DNA from 2 places in the Paenalcaligenes sp. GW821-LYS-B07-1 genome. Region 2 is predicted to be linked to the other one. Evidence: predicted binding sites of a transcription regulator. Region 2 holds the regulator's gene; the other holds the start of a gene.
The links. The regulator FNR, encoded in region 2, switches genes on or off when oxygen is low (the NO sensors DNR and NnrR bind a similar motif). The targets are predictions, from matches to a motif close to TTGATNNNNATCAA.

Region 1 (4,743 bases), 1.6 Mb from region 2:
CATTTAGGCAATATTTACCGTATGGTGCTGTCGGCTACAGGTAACGTGTTCCACTTGATGCTGACATTGTTGTTTCTGCTGATTACCTTATTTTTCATCTATAAAGACGGCGATCATATATTGTTCCAACTGGATGTCATCGGCGAGCGCATTTTGCCTGAGCGCTGGCAGCGGTTTTCGCGTGTCGTACCGGCAACAGTAAACTCCACTGTCACCGGTATGGGGCTAATTGCGCTGGGTGAAGGGATTGTGCTGGGTATTGCCTATTGGATAGCGGGTGTGCCGTCTCCAGCGTTGCTGGGGGTGGTCACTGGTTTCATGGCGCTGATACCTGGTGGTGCGCCATTGTCCTTTACGCTGATCTCGCTGTACTTAGTGGGGTCGGGTAGCGTAGGTGCTGGTGTGGGGTTGTTCTTGTGGGGGGCGATAGAGCTCTTCATCGTAGACAAAACGCTGCGCCCACGTTTGGTAGGCGGCCCGGTGAAACTTCCATTTTTGCCTACATTCTTCGGATTGGTAGGCGGTGTACAGACTATGGGCTTTGTAGGGTTGTTTATAGGCCCGGTCTTGATGGCATTGTTAGTTGCTATGTGGCGTGAGTGGACGCATCATGCATCCACTCATCCTGTTCCATGACGTTTAGATGAAGGAGGCTGTTATGCGTTCTTTTTCCAATTCGCAAGCACGGTACGATGGGGTAAGCCGTTTTTTGCATTGGTTAATGGCGATAGGTTTTGGTGTGATGCTGGTGACAATTCTCGTTAGCCGGTTTGCTGACGGGTCGGCTTTTGCGGATGCATTATGGCCTTGGCATCGCATAGTAGGTTTTACGCTGTTTCTGTTGTGGTGGATACGTGTGTTGTGGGCATGGAAGATGCGTGAAGAATCGCCAGCAGCGATTAGCACGTTTGCCTTGTGGGGACACCGTTTGATGTATGTGTTTATGCTGGTAGTACCCTGTATGGCCTTGTTCCGCCAATATGGGTCGGGACGCGCCTTCAACTATTTCGGTATTCCTATCACACAAGCCAGCGAGCAAAAGGTAGAGTGGATGGTAGCGCTAGGGAACAATTGGCACGGTAATCTGGGCATTGTGTTGTTTATTGCGATCTTCATACATATCTTTTTGGCCTATTGGCACAAACGTAACCCTGCAACAGATGTAATGGGACGTATGTAATACGTAGTGAATAGGCAATAAAAAACAGGCGCGTAAAGCGCCTGTTTTTGTAGATGAGTACCCGCTTATTTGATCAGAGTGACAGGAATGTCTACTTGATGAATGATGCGAGTGGCTACCGAGCCCAAGAACAGATTACCCAAACCGCTCATACCGCGTGTGCCCATTACGATGGAGTCACATTTCTGCGATTTGATCAGTTCGTTTACAGCGAATGCGATATCGGTATCTACAGAAGCGTGAGCAGTAGTATTGATGCCAGCTTCGCGCAGCATTGCAGCGGCTTGCTCGGCCATATCAATCGCGTATTTGTGTGTGTCCTCACGTAGTTGCTTCAGCGCGTCGCCAATGAAGGCTGTGTAGCTGCGACCATAAATTTGCGGATCAAACTGCACATTCAGTACATGCACTGAGAAGCCGGAATAATCCTTAGACAGATCAATCAGATATTGCAGAGCACGTTTGGCGGTGTCGGAACCGTCGTAGGGCAATAGTACAGTTTTCATATGTTGAAATACCTTGATGAAAAAACAATGGGCTTAAAACACATTTTGCCACGATAGGTAAAAAAGGGATTGATACGGGTCAAGCAGGTACGCTCACTTGGTTTTACCTTATCTAGGTCGTCCTATGAAAACTATATCAGGTAAAGTCTTACACACATGGAAAAAGGCTGTAATAACAGGTAAATGCAGTGTTTATTTCAGACCTGAGTTTTGGTATGTGCTGACCACTTTGCTCAAGGCTTTTTCAGAGGCATCTAAGTACTGTGCTAACTCGTGCTCGGCTTGGGCGATGTCACCGTCGCATAAACATTGATGTATACGGCGTTCCCAATCTATCCACAGCGGGGCTTGAACGATTTTTTCATCAGGGCCGGCAAAGAACACCAAACGTAGCTGCGCACAGAGGGTGAGAAAGAACTCATCCAACAGTTTGCTACCCAGCATGGACACCACCAGTTGGTGGAACATCAAACTGAGTGATCCCACTTCTTGCCAGTGCTCTTTGGCCAAGGCGCGTTCGGCTTGCTTGTTGTTTCTGGCCATCTTGTTGAGCAACGTGCGGGAAGGCGGAGGCGAGGAGCGCACAGCGTGCAGTTCCAAGGTACGACGTGCAGTGTATAAGTCTTGTAGATCATCAACGTGAAACTTGCGTACAAAGACGCCACGGTGACGAATCGATGTGGCCAAGCCATCGCGAACCAGTAGATGCAGCACTTCGCGGATGCTATTGCGTGAAGCATCGTAGGTTTGTGCGAGATCCACTTCTATCAATTGCTCTCCGGGGGCCAACTTACCTTCGATAATGGCATTGCGTAGCTTGTAGCCAATGACATCAACAATAGATAGATTTTCCACATCGATTTTGGTTTTCAATGACTCATCTCCATTGAACGAGTTCAGGGTTCATGCCGTGGTGGCCGTGGTAACGGGCGCGTTCTGGTTGTGACCAACCTTCCAGTAATTCTGGTGCCAACGCATATACTTCTACACCTAATGGACGACAAACATCAATAGGGTCACGGGCGTCTGGCCCCCATAATGGTACGGATAAATCACCGCCAGGGCAGGTAGACAACGCACACAGCAAGTCTATTTCGGCAAAATATTCGAAGTAGTCGCCTTTTTGAGCAGGGCAGGCCTTCATGAAATACTGATCGTCGTCATTCAAGCCTGTGCATTGAAACACATTTAAGACGTCGTGTACGTCGAATTCCGTTAAGCCGTAGGGAGCAACCGCACGTGTCAGATTGGAGTGACAGTGGAAATGGAAATCTTCACCTGTGAGCAGATGATTGACGTAAGGGTCGCAACGCGTGCCCAGCAAGTCATGGACGCGACCGCCGTCACCATCAATACCGTAGTTGGCAAGGGTGTCATCAGTAATAGTGGCCATAGGACGTAGGAAGGGCAGCGTAGACCACAAACGATCATGAATGCTAACGTGTGCGGCTTGTAGCTGACGTGTACGGGATGCCCACATGCGTTCGCGCGGGTCGTGCCTATTCCACATGTTTAAATCGGCTACTTGAGGGCCTTCAATAGTGACAATGCGGCAGACGTGGCCAGCCGGTACTTCCCATGCTTTGCCACTGCGTATGGGCACCACAAACTTGTCTACTAAGGTGCGCGTTTCTGGGCGTTCTATAAGACGGCTGTAGAACGCTTTGTCCACAGAGAGTGCTGAGCCCTGAGTGGACTGGTAGGCGGCAGGATAATTTCCCATGTGATACCTCTAAAGATGATGTGTAAAAACCAGCAGAAAACGGGGAGCTATTAGTCGCGCACGTCGTAGCTGCCATCAGCGTTATGGGTTTCATCACCGTTGAGCGGTGGATTAAACACACACAGCAAATGCAGGTCACCTTTGATGGCGCGCAGCATGTGCGGGTCATTCAGGTTTAGGGCATAAATATCACCTGCTTTGATGGGGTAGGTTTTACCGGTGTTCAGGTCTTTGACTTCACCTTCGCCGGATACGCAGTAGTTGGTCTCGAAGTGGTTTTTGTATTCCAGTTCTAGCTCGGCACCTTCTGTGATGCGTGTTTCGTGTACGGAATAGCCCATGCCATCGTCTTTGACAATCATGCGTACGCTTTCCCAGCCCGGGCCGCTTGCGTCTCTAGGGGTACCGCGCAGTTGTTTGGCATTAATCACAATCATGGTGTTGCTCCTTGGCAAGTAAAAGGGTTTCTATCCACTGGGCTAGAGCAAGAAGCCTAGGCTCGTTGTGGGGTTTGGCAGTCACTAATAAGCCAATGCTGTGCGTATTGGCGGGGGTATATGGCAAGCTAAGGCTTGGTAGATTCAGGCGATTTGCAAATTCAGTGAGTAAGAATGAGCGCCTGTTGGTGGCCAGATAACACTCACTGTCGTGTAGCGGGGCGAGGGCGGGAGCCAGCATGGGGCAGGTAGGTGTCAGTACGGCATCTATGTGTGCGAGTTGATGTAGCGCTGCGCGTGTTTGCTCGTGTAGTTGTTGACGAGCCTGTGCGTAGCGCCATGCTGGTAACGCAGCACCAGCGGTAATGCGCTGACGTATTAATGGGTCGTATTGCTCACCATAGTTGTCTAACCAGTGCTGGTGGATGCCGTAGGCTTCGGCGCTAATCATCCCGCCTTCTGCCGCAGTGGCACCGGCCGTGATCAATGCTGGAAAACTCGCTTTCACCAACGTTACACCGGCTTGTTCTAATGCGTCGCAGGCAGCCTGGAATTGCTGAACAACATCGTCATCCAGACTCAAACTATCTAACTCAGTGGGAACTAACAGCGTCCAAGGCTGAGAGGGCGAGGTGGCGGGGTGCGTTGTGGGGTGTAAGGCAGTAAAGAGTTGAGTGCAGCGTGTGACGTTAGGGGTGATGAGGCCTGGTACATCAAAGCTGGGCGAAAGCGGGAAGATTCCGTCTTCGGGCAGCAAGCCCTTGGTGGGAATGAACCCCACCAGGCCACAAAACGCAGCAGGGATGCGGGCCGAACCGCTGGTGTCTGTACACAAGGCTGCATCGCTAAAGCCCAAGGCGACGGATACCGCAGCCCCTGAGCTAGAGCCACCGGGTA
Region 2 (4,743 bases):
GGGTGCGCAGATTCTAGATTTCACATTGGGCCCATGGCAGTGGTTCTGGTTGTTATTCTACGGTTTTGCTACCTGGGGGAATGCTGGATTCCTGCGTGAGGCTATCTGTAAGTACATGTGCCCGTACGCACGCTTCCAAAGCGTGATGGTGGATGACGACACCTTTGTGGTGAGTTATGACCATGTGCGCGGTGAGCCTCGTGGTAAACGTTCCAAGAAAGTGGATCACAAAGAAGCAGGCTTAGGGGACTGTGTAGACTGTACCCTCTGTGTGCAGGTCTGTCCGACCGGTATCGACATTCGAGAAGGGCTGCAATACATGTGTATTGGTTGCGGGGCCTGTGTCGATGCCTGTGACGATGTGATGGAAAAACTGGATTATCCTAAAGGGTTAATCCGCTACACCTCTGGCCGTGCTATTACCGAGCGCTTGAGTCAGGATCAGGTACGTAGGCATATGTTTAGGCCACGCATCTTGGTGTATATTGCAATTCTGAGTCTTATTACTGTGGCAGCGGTTTACTCGCTGATGGCCCGTAATGATCTACATATGGATGTGATCCGAGATCGGGGTGTAATGGGGCGCGAAGTTCCGGGCGGTCATATAGAGAACATTTATAGACTGCAAATGATGAACAAGTCAGAGCAGCCTATGCGCATCGAGTTGGGTGTAGAGGGTTTCCCTGGTATCTCCATTAGTACAGTGAATGGTGGCAGTGCAGAAATTGTTGTACCTGCAGCAACGAACGAACTGATTCCGGTGCACGTACAAGTTCCTGTCGATGCGGGTTTGAAGGAGGGTATGCACGATATCGTGATTACGGCCCGTAAACCTGGTAGCGCTGAGTCTGGTGAAGAGTTCATCAGTGAGAAAACACGTTTTTATGTGCCTCGCTAGGGCGCACACGATAAAGGACTCATCATGTCAAATGCAATAGATCAGGATTTGGATACACAGCCGTGGTTTAAAGAGCCTTGGCCGTGGATCCTTATGGCAGGCCCATTCTTGGCTATGGTTGGTTGTGCAGTGACCATTGCCTTGGTGTTGCAACCTACAGGGGTTAGCGAAACCATTAACGATGGTGGTCAGAAGCGCGGCTTGGTCGTAACGCGAGACAAGGCACCTGAGACACCCGTAGTGGTAGAGGCTGAATAAAGCCAAATACTACGTAGCAAAAAAATCCCACGTTGTAACGTGGGATTTTTTTGATGCTTACGCGTTGCGATGTAGCGTGGCTTGCGTATAGAGGGCTGCGGTTTAGCAGTCTACTCCAGCCATGGCTTGTAGAGCAGGCAGGTCTAGAATCATGACTTCGCGTTGTTGGATACGCAGTAGGCCTTCGCGAGCAAAGCGCGAGAACAGACGGCTAACGGTTTCCAATGTCAGGCCTAAGAAGTTACCGATTTCCTCACGGCTCATGCGCAAAATGAACTGATAAGGGGAGTAACCCAAGGTAGACAAACGCTGAGACAGGTTGATCAAGAAAGCAGCTAGACGCTGTTCAGAACGTAACGCACCTAAGTTCATGATCAGAGTATGAGCACGGTTGATTTCCTTGCTCATCAGACGACGCAGTTGTTGTTGCAAGATAGGTAGCTGCAATGAGAGCTTATCTAGCTCGTTCAACGGCATCACACAGACCTCACTGTCTTCCAGTGCGATAGAGTGAGAGACATGGCGATTATTCAATAATCCGTCCATGCCAATGATCTCGCCTGGTAGCAAGAAGCCAGTAATCTGTACTTGGCCGGAGGCGTCTTCCAGTTGTGTCTTGATGCTGCCAGTGCGTAATGCATAGATGGCATCAACTTCATCATCAAGGTGGAACAGGAAAGAGCCTTTGCTCAGACGTATACGTTCCTTGACCAGATCATCCAGCTTCTGCAGGTCGTGGTTGGACATCCCTAGCGGCAAGCAGATTTCATTCAGCATGCAGGATGAGCAACGTATAGCATCGTGACTGACAGAGATTCGTTTTTGCATAGAAAGCGGCTACGGTTGAAAATGGTTAGGTACAACGACCGTGGTTAGAGCTTATTTTCAAGCGCAGCATAAAAGTTGCACTTCGGAGTGAAGTGCCATACTTAGTATTCTAACTTATTTAAAAGCTCTTTTTGAAACATCAAGGATTTTGCTTTTTCTTTTATTTTAGTAAGTTGCAATAAATGTAAGAAAATGCAAATAATCACATAAATGATTTTAACAGGCTCTTGAAGTTTGACCAGATGTCATCATCTATAAGTCAAGCGAAATTAATCTGGTGCAGTCTGTGAATACTCATCGCAAGATTCTGCACATTACCTAGAGTAAGGCAACATGCGAATTGATAAATTAACGACAAAATTTCAACAAGCTTTGGCTGATGCGCAAAGTTTGGCATTGCAACAGGGCAATTCTTATCTGGAACCTGTGCACGTATTGGCTGCATTGTTGGCTGACGTGGATTCCGGAGCAGGCAGTCTATTGGCGCGTGCTGGTGTGGCCGTGCCGCGTTTACAAGCCGAAGTTAAAAAGGCAATTGATGCATTACCTCAGATTTCATCTGGGGATGTAAATCTAAATATTAGTCGCGAGCTGCAAAGCGCGTTGGCATTAACAGAAAAAGAAGCAACCTCGCGTGGCGATACCTATATTGCCAGCGAATTGTTTTTGTTGGTATTAAGCCGAGATAAAGGGCAGGCAGGCCGCTTATTAAAAGAAACAGGTCTAAATGAACAAGCGCTAGCAGCAGCGATTGATGCTGTGCGCGGTGGTGAATCGGTCAGTGATGCAGAAGGCGACGCGAATAGAGAAGCGTTGTCCAAATACACCACTGACCTGACTGAGCGTGCTCGCTTGGGCAAGTTAGACCCAGTGATTGGTAGAGACGATGAGATTCGTCGTTCTATACAGATCTTGCAACGTAGGACCAAAAATAACCCTGTGCTGATTGGTGAGCCGGGTGTGGGTAAGACAGCGATTGTGGAAGGGCTGGCGCAACGTATCGTGAACAACGAAGTGCCTGAAAACCTGAAAAACAAACGCGTGTTGGTATTGGATTTGGCCGCATTGTTGGCGGGTGCTAAATACCGTGGTGAATTTGAAGAGCGTCTGAAAGCTGTCTTGAAAGAGTTGTCTCAAGACGCGGGTAAAACCATTCTCTTTATTGATGAAATCCATACCATGGTTGGCGCAGGTAAAGCCGAAGGTGCTATGGATGCAGGTAATATGTTGAAGCCGGCATTGGCACGTGGTGAGCTGCATTGTATTGGTGCAACCACGCTGGACGAATACCGTCAGTACATAGAGAAAGATGCTGCGTTAGAGCGCCGTTTCCAGAAAGTGCTGGTGGATGAGCCTGATGTGGAATCTACCATTGCGATTTTGCGTGGCTTGCGTGAGCGCTATGAGCTGCATCATGGTGTGGCGATTACCGACCCGGCCATTGTGGCTGCTGCCGAGCTGTCTAACCGCTACATTACCGACAGATTTTTGCCGGATAAAGCGATTGACCTGATTGACGAAGCTGCTGCCCGTATTCGTATGGAGATTGACTCCAAGCCTGAAGTCATGGATAGGCTAGATCGCCGCATGATTCAGCTCAAAATCGAGCGTGAAGCTGTGCGTAAGGAAACTGATGATGCGTCACAGCGTCGTTTAGCCACCATTGAAGAGGAGTTGGAGCGTTTACAGCGCGAGTACAACGACTACGAAGAAGTCTGGAAAGCAGAGAAAGCAGCTGTACAAGGTACACAGTCTATCAAGGAAGAAATTGAGCAGCTCAAAGCGGAAATGGCTGAACTGCAACGTAAAGGTCAGTTTGATAAGTTGGCTGAACTGCAGTATGGCAAGTTACCAGAGCTGGAAGGTCGTTTGGCTACTGCCGAGCAGTCTAAAGACAAACTGGAAGACAAGCCGAAGCTGTTACGTACTCAGGTAGGTACTGAGGAAATTGCGGAAGTTGTGTCACGTGCAACCGGTATTCCTGTGTCTCGTATGATGCAAGGTGAGCGTGAAAAATTGCTGAACATGGAGCAGCACCTTGAAGAGCGTGTGGTAGGTCAGAACGAAGCTGTGTCGTTGGTTGCGGATGCGATCAGACGTTCACGTGCTGGTTTGGCTGATCCATCTAAGCCTTATGGTTCGTTCTTGTTCTTAGGACCTACCGGCGTGGGTAAAACCGAGCTGACTAAAGCCTTGGCTGCATTCTTGTTTGACTCTGAGGATCATTTGATTCGTATTGATATGTCAGAGTTCATGGAGAAACACTCGGTAGCCAGATTGATAGGTGCGCCTCCGGGCTATGTGGGCTACGAGCAGGGCGGTTATTTGACTGAGGCCGTGCGTCGTAAACCGTATAGTGTGATTCTGCTGGATGAGGTAGAAAAAGCGCACCCAGATGTATTTAACATCTTGCTGCAGGTGTTGGATGATGGTCGTTTGACGGATGGCCAGGGTAGAACGGTTGATTTCCGTAATACCGTGGTGATTATGACATCCAACTTGGGTGCTCATCACATCCAGGAAATGGTTGGCGAGCCGTACGAGAAAGTGAAATCAGCCGTATGGGAAGAGGTAAAACTTTCCTTCCGCCCTGAGTTCTTGAACCGTATTGACGAGGTTGTGGTGTTCCATGCACTGGGCGAGGCACAGATTCAATCTATTGCCAAAATCCAGTTGCAACGTTTGGCACAACGCTTGGCTGACAGAGGCATGCAGTTGGAAGTTAGCGATGCTGCATTGGCTGAAGTGGCAAAAGTTGG

Region 1: AC3QL0_RS15170 (universal stress protein) is a predicted target of FNR. The motif match lies at 1,756-1,769, and genes of this name have one in related genera.

The regions. Positions count from the first base shown of each region.
Region 1 covers NZ_CM179516.1:3,151,907-3,156,649, reverse strand. Annotated here, with positions in the region: gene AC3QL0_RS15180 (AI-2E family transporter) at 1-636, shown strand, start outside; gene AC3QL0_RS15175 (cytochrome b) at 659-1,180, shown strand; gene AC3QL0_RS15170 (universal stress protein) at 1,246-1,686, opposite strand; gene AC3QL0_RS15165 (GntR family transcriptional regulator) at 1,879-2,559, opposite strand; gene AC3QL0_RS15160 (urea carboxylase-associated family protein) at 2,564-3,409, opposite strand; gene AC3QL0_RS15155 (ectoine synthase) at 3,460-3,846, opposite strand; gene AC3QL0_RS15150 (amidase) at 3,833-4,743, opposite strand, start outside.
Region 2 covers NZ_CM179516.1:1,210,370-1,215,112, forward strand. Annotated here, with positions in the region: gene ccoG (cytochrome c oxidase accessory protein CcoG) at 1-898, shown strand, start outside; gene AC3QL0_RS05700 (hypothetical protein) at 923-1,156, shown strand; gene fnr (fumarate/nitrate reduction transcriptional regulator Fnr) at 1,259-1,984, opposite strand; gene clpB (ATP-dependent chaperone ClpB) at 2,318-4,743, shown strand, end outside.